Regions from separate parts of the Sphingobium salicis subsp. salicis genome, predicted to be linked through region 2. Evidence: riboswitches for the same ligand, from Rfam matches in the RefSeq annotation. Region 2 holds a riboswitch; the other holds the start of a gene.
What was found. A riboswitch is a leader RNA that binds a small molecule or an ion and turns the genes downstream of it on or off. The one in region 2 is predicted to bind thiamine pyrophosphate.
Positions count from the first base shown of each region.

Region 1: linked by a shared signal. The riboswitch ahead of VHN57_RS01350 (TonB-dependent receptor) and the one ahead of thiC (phosphomethylpyrimidine synthase ThiC) in region 2 are both predicted to bind thiamine pyrophosphate.

Region 1 covers NZ_JAYRCS010000001.1:275,174-278,579, reverse strand. Annotated here, with positions in the region: gene VHN57_RS01350 (TonB-dependent receptor) at 1-1,327, opposite strand, end outside; TPP riboswitch at 1,357-1,466, opposite strand; gene VHN57_RS01345 (glutathione S-transferase family protein) at 1,550-2,224, shown strand; gene VHN57_RS01340 (hypothetical protein) at 2,229-2,867, shown strand; gene VHN57_RS01335 (hypothetical protein) at 3,112-3,406, opposite strand, start outside.
Region 2 covers NZ_JAYRCS010000001.1:4,526,772-4,530,177, reverse strand. Annotated here, with positions in the region: gene thiC (phosphomethylpyrimidine synthase ThiC) at 1-1,198, opposite strand, end outside; TPP riboswitch at 1,253-1,362, opposite strand; gene VHN57_RS21845 (hypothetical protein) at 1,537-1,755, shown strand; gene VHN57_RS21840 (prolyl oligopeptidase family serine peptidase) at 1,779-3,406, shown strand, end outside.

The DNA.
Region 1 (3,406 bases), 4.3 Mb from region 2:
CCTTGGTGACCGTCTCCGTACGCTGATTTTCATAGGCCAGCAGCCGCCCGTCGGCGGTGCGGATCGCCTTGTCCTGATAGCCCCACTGGTCGACCGGCCGGCCATCGGCATCGATCGACGTATAGGATTGCGTCACCCGGTCGGTGCCATAGTCGAACCACAGGCCAGCGACGATCCGATGCGCGCCGGCCTGCAAGGTCAGCTTGCTAACGTCGCCGACGCGGAACTGCTTGCCGGTCCAGTTGCCCATCACCGTGGCGACGCCATCGACCGCACCGGGCAGGTCGATCGGCTGGGTCAGTTCCTCGGTGCCCAGATAATTGCCGGTGGTGGCGAGTTGCGTGCCATAGGGCGAATTGCCATGCCCCATCTGCAGATAGGCACTGCTGTCGAAGCTCAGCGTGTCACTCAGCTTCAGGTGGACGGGCGCCGCGACATAGAAATTGCGGAACGGCGCGCGATAGAGGCGCCAGTAGTTGGTATTCCCCTCGCTATAGGTCTCGTCGAAATTATAGCCCCGGCCGGAGGCTTCCCAGTCCGCCTTGCTCGGGCTGGGATAGGTCGATGTCTTGGCGTCGTTGAAGGAAAAGGCGATGCTCGCCCGGTTGCCCTCGCCCCATTCGTTCAGCAGCTTGGCATCGATATGCTGGCGCTGGTCATGGCCTGCCCCGCGCCAGTTGTCGGCGCGGTTGTTGGAATAGGAAATGAAGCCCTTCAGCCCGGTCGATCCGATCCGTCCCGTGTCGATCCGCGCAAAGATGCGCCGCTCGTCATAGGAACCGACCGACAGGTTGACGAGGCCGCCCGCCTCCGCCCTGGGATCATCCAGCGTCAGCGACAACAGGCCGCCGGCCGCCGCGACCACCGGCGAGTCAATGTCTGCCGCGCCCTGCGCCAGCATCACCTGCCGCACATTCTCCGCATCGGCAAATTGGGAGGGATAGGCATAATAATAGCCGATGTCATTCTGCGGCGCGCCTTCCATCAATACGCCGATCTGGTCCTGGCCCAGGCCGCGCAGTGTCAGGCTGGACGATGCCGACAGGCCATAGGGGTCGCTGGACGAGACATTGGCGCCGGGCAGCAGGTTGACCAGCTGGAACGCGTTGAGCGTCGGCGCCTGCTTGATGATGAAGTCGGTGGAGATCGCGCTGACCGCCTTGGGCGCGCTCTGATCGGGCAGCAAGCCTTCGGGGTCGGGATGGCCGACGACCTGGATATTGGTCGACTGGTCCAGTTCATCCTCCGCCATCGCGGGCGTTGCAATCATCAGCAGGGCCAGTGTCAGGCAGGCGCTTCCAACATGGGGCAATCGGGCAGTCTTCATCTCACGTCCACTCCACAGGAGGGACGACGGACCTGCCGCCTTGCCCTCCCTACGCCGGTATCAGCCGGATCAGGTTCAGCGGGTCGTGGTCTGCTGACCACCTCTCAGCCGCGCATGAGCGGCCCCCCGGGGATGGCCGCCCCTTAGGCGTTTCGACGCGAAGTGGAAAGCCCTCTCTATCGGCTCTCGACTTATCGAAGCCCGCCCGGCTAAGACATGGCCATGATGAAGCTGTTCATTGGCAACAAGGCCTATTCGAGCTGGTCGCTGCGCGGCTGGCTGGCGTGCAAGCTCTCCGGCCTTCCGTTCGAGGAAGTGGTGGTCCCCCTCTATGACGAGGAATGGGAAAAGCGTCGCGAGGGCGATGAGTTCGCCCCCTCCTCCGGCAAGGTGCCGATCCTGTGGGATGGCGACGACATCGTCGTGTGGGACAGCCTGGCCATCGTCGAATATCTCAATGAAAAGGCCGGGGGCGACCAGTTCTGGCCGACCGATCCGGGCGCCCGCGCCATGGCCCGCTCGATGGCGGCCGAAATGCACAGCAGCTTCGCCGCGCTCCGCCGCGAGCACAGCATGAACATCCGCCAGATCTATGATCCGGTCCCGCCGTCGGAGGCCGTCGCCCACGACATCAGCCGGATCATGCAGCTCTGGGCCCAGGCCCGCGCCCGCTATGGTGGCGAGGGCGACTTCCTGTTCGGCGAGTTCGGCGCCGTCGACCTGATGTTCGCGCCGGTCGTTACCCGCTTCATCACCTATCAGCTGCCGGTCGCCCGCTTTGCCGAAGCCTATATGCGCGCGATCATCGCCCATCCCTGGATGCAGGAATGGATCGGCGAGGCGCAGGCCGAGGAATGGGTGATCGACAAGTTCGAAGTCCCGCCCCAGACGGCCTGACCCGATGAGCGACAGCCCCGAAGCCAAGCAGGAGACCCGCAAGGAGGAAGCCGCCCGCATCCGCCGTCGCTGGATCACGCTGGGTGAGTTGCTGGCGGTGGCGGCGGTGCTGATCTCCGCCCTCACCCTCTATCTCAACTGGGCCGACAAGAAGGACGAGCGCGCCAGCAAGGCCGCCGAAAGCAGCAAGGCCTCCGCCCGCGCCGCCCGGCTGGTGCTCAACGCCGCGGCCGATGGCGACAGCCGCCTGACGCTCAAGCCCGCCGACCCCGATCAGCTGGTGCAGAGCCAGACCATCCATTTCCCCAGGGCGCTCGGCATCGCCCCGGTCGACACGACCGGCGAACCGCGGATCGAGGCCGGCTGGTTCGAGGATGCGCTGAAAAAGGCGCGCAATGCCGCCAAGCTGCCCGACGACAGCATCGGCGACGAGAAACTGCCGGTGACCATCGTCACCCAGTTTGTCGTCAATGGCGACACCCACAGCGATTCCGCCGTCTACGACATCGGCTATGGCATCGCCGGCAAATGGTTGTCCGGCCACAAGCTGACCCTGCGCGGCCTCTCCCTGGTCAGCCACGCCGAGGGCGCTGACGCCCAAGCCAAGATCGACGCCCGCTGGGCGCGCCAGACGAAACGCTAAGGCCGCACGGCCACGTTCAGGCAGGCGACAAGCGACCAAGAGCAGCGGTAAAATCCTCCCCTGCAAGGGGAGGGGGAGCACGAAGTGGTGGAGGGGTATCACCCTATTGAGAGGGTGATATCCCTCCGTCTGGCCTACGGCCAGCCACCTCCCCTTGCAGGGGAGAATGGTCCGAAAGCGACCAACTTGCGACCATAGCAACGGCCTGTAAGCATGTCCAAGTGCAGACGTCTAGGTCGTGAACTCATAAATGATCGGCGGCTTCAAACCATATGACGGATGCAGCGGCGTCTCGTTCTGCCGCTGAAAGCGATGGGTAACGGCCGGAATACTCACCGATCCAGAGCCCGCCTTCAACGGGAGCGTTGAGATCGTCCGACGACGGCTCGTAGTATCGTTGCCATTTTTCCAGACGGAATTTGATGTGCCATTCAGCGTTCTGGGCGAACGATCGCGCTTCCCGGTCGCTCGGACTTAGCGCGCGCTTGATGACCCGCCATCCGTCATCGTGCTGCTTTTCTGTAATCTGCATGACGGAC
Region 2 (3,406 bases):
GTTTCCAGGCGCGATGGGTCAGTTCGCCCAGCGTGTAGAGTTCGCTGAACTGGGCTTCGTCATTGGCGTCGGCGATCGAGCCGGGGCGCAGGCCATCGCCCAGAGAATAGGCGATGTCATAGGCCTTCATGATCTCCGTGATCTCGTCGAAATGATCGTAGAGGAAGCTCTCCTTATGGTGGGCGAGGCACCATTTCGCCATGATCGATCCGCCGCGCGAGACGATGCCGGTGACGCGCCTGGCCGCCATCGGGATATAGGCGAGGCGCACGCCCGCATGGATGGTGAAATAGTCGACGCCCTGTTCGGCCTGTTCGATGAGAGTATCGCGGAAAATGTCCCAAGTGAGGTCTTCGGCGATGCCGCCGACCTTTTCGAGCGCCTGATAGATGGGGACGGTGCCGATCGGCACGGGCGAGTTGCGGAGGATCCATTCGCGCGTGTCATGGATGTTGCGGCCGGTCGACAGGTCCATCACCGTGTCCGCGCCCCAGCGGATCGACCAGACCAGCTTGTCGACTTCGGATGCGACGTCGGACGCGACGGCGGAGTTGCCGATATTGGCGTTGATCTTCACCAGGAAATTGCGGCCGATCGCCATCGGCTCGGATTCCGGGTGGTTGATGTTGGACGGGATGATGGCGCGGCCACGGGCGACTTCATCGCGGACGAACTCCGGCGTCACATAATCGGGGATCGACGCGCCCCAGCTTTCGCCGTCGCGGACATATTCGGCGAGGCGGGCACGGCCGAGATTCTCGCGCTCCGCGACATATTCCATTTCGGGCGTGATGATGCCGCGACGGGCATAATGCATCTGGGAGACGTTGGTGCCGGCCTTGGCGCGCAGCGGGCGCTTCACCACGTTGGGGAAGGGCTGAACGCCGCCCGAACGGTCGGGCCCCTTGAGGCCATTATCCTCCGGCTTGATTGCGCGCGCTTCATATTCCTCGACATCGCCGCGCTCGCGGATCCAGTCGCGGCGCAGCTGCTGCAGGCCGGCCATGATGTCGATATGCGCCTCCGGGTCGGTATAGGGGCCAGAGGTGTCATAGACGCGGACCGGCGGCTCGCCGCTGCCCGGCTCCAGATGAATTTCGCGCATCGCGACCCGGCGCGGGCCGACATGGATCTTCTTCGAGCCGCGAATGGGCCCAGTCGTTACGCGCATTTCGGTGCGGGCGGGGACGTCTGCCATAACTTCTCTCTCCTTCAGGCGGAAAGAGAGTGCGGGCGGTGTCACGGGACGAGTGGCACGACGCGCTTCCCTCCCTACGCCAGTGTCAACTGGATCAGGTTCAGCGGGTCGCGGCCACAAAGCCGCCTCTCAACCGTCTGCGGACGGTCCCCCGGGGATATGCGCCTTGCATAGCGCAAGCGCGGCGGCAGGGGAAGCCCTTCGCGATCCGCTCGCCTTGCGCCGGGGCGATGGAGACCATAATTGAAAAGGGCCACAGCAAGAGGCCGATCGTGCAGAACAGCCCCCCATCCCATAGCGAAGCCGAGAAGGCCCGGCGCAAGGCGTTGCGGCATGAGATGCGGATGGTGGCGGTAAGGCCGCGGCGATGGGGGCTGTGGCTGCTGGCGCTGGGCGCGCTGTTGCTGATCCTGCCGTCGGCCTTTGGCGTCCATAGCCTGATGGGCTGGTCGCCGATGCTGCTGGGGTTGATCGCCTGTGCTGCGGCACTGCCGCTGCTGGTGGCGGGCGCGGTGCTGCGCCGACGTTACCTGAAGGGGCGGATGGCGCAGGGCTGAAGGCGATAAGGGGGGAGACAGAGATGAAGAGGTTGATGACGATGGTTTCTGCTGCCCTGTTGACCGGCGCTGGCGCGCCCTCCCCCGCTCCGGCCGACGATCCGTTCGTCTGGCTGGAGGACTGGACCGGGCCGCGCGCGATGCAGTGGGTGGAGGCGGAGAACAAGGCGACCGTCGCGACGCTGCAGGGCGATCCGCGCTATGCCGGCTATTACAGGGATGCGCTGGCGATCGCGTCGGCCAAGGACCGGATCGCCATGCCGATGCTGATCCATGGCCGCATCTATAATTTCTGGCGCGATGCCGACCATCCGCAGGGCGTGTGGCGCTATACCAGCGAGGCTGATTATGCGTCCGCGTCGCCCAATTGGACGACGGTGCTGGACCTGGATGCGCTGTCCAGGGCCGAGGGGAAGAAATGGGTGTGGAAGGGCGCGATCATCCTGGATCCCGAGGAACGGATTGCGCTGCTGGCGCTGTCCGACGGCGGCGAGGATGCGGTGCGGCTGCGCGAGTTCGACCTGGTCGACGGCCGGTTCGTGCCGGGCGGGTTCGACATTCCCAATGCCAAGCAGGATGCGGCCTGGCTGGACAAGGACAGCCTGCTGCTGTCGCGCGACTGGGGCGCGGATAGCCTGACCAAGTCGGGCTATCCCTTCATCATCAAGACGCTGAAGCGCGGGCAGAAACTGGACGACGCGCAGGAGGTGTTTCGCGGCGCGGCGAGCGACCAGCTGATGTCGATGCCGATCCTGCTGAGCGACGGACAGGGCAATAGGGCGGCCTTCCTGTTTCGCGGCATCACCTTCTTCGGCAACGAGACCTGGCTGCTGACGGCGCAGGGGACGAAGCGGCTGGCGCTGCCGGCCAAGAGCCAGCTGCAGGGCATGGTCGACGGGCAGGTGCTGATCCAGACCAGCGAGGAATGGACCAGCGGCGGCGTGACCGTGCCGGCCGGGGCGCTGGCGAGCGTGGCGCTGAAAGCCTTGCAGGATGGCGGCGTGCTGACGCCCGAGATCTTGTTCGCGCCGACGCCGCGCCAGTCGATCGACGGGGTGGTGGCCACGAAGAACCGGGTCGTGCTGAGCCTCAACGACAATGTGCGCGGGCGGGTGCGGGTCTATGCGCACGGCGCCACGGGATGGACCGCGCAGCCGGTCGACCTGCCCGACAATGCGACGATCAGCACCGTCGCCGCATCCGACAAGAGCGACCAGGTCTATCTGGCGGTGGCTGGTTTCCTGGCGCCGACGACGCTATGGGCGATGGATGCGGCGGCCCCGAAGCCGGTGCAGGTGAAGGCGATGCCGGCGCGCTTCGATGCGGCGGGACTGGTGGTCGAGCAGTTCGAGGCGACGTCCACCGACGGGACGAAGATCCCCTATTTCATCGTCCACAAGAAGGGGATGACGCCCGACGGCAGCACGCCGACGATCATGACCGCCTATGGCGGCTTCGAGGTGCCGATGACGCCCAGCTATGCCGCGATCACCGGCAAGCTGTGGCTGGAGCGGGGCAATAGTTTCGCGCTGGCCAATATCCGCGGCGGCGGCGAGTTCGGCCCCGCCTGGCATGAGGCGGGCCTGAAGACCAAACGCCAGATCATCTATGATGATTTCGCGGCGGTGGCGCAGGATATCTTCGTGCGCAA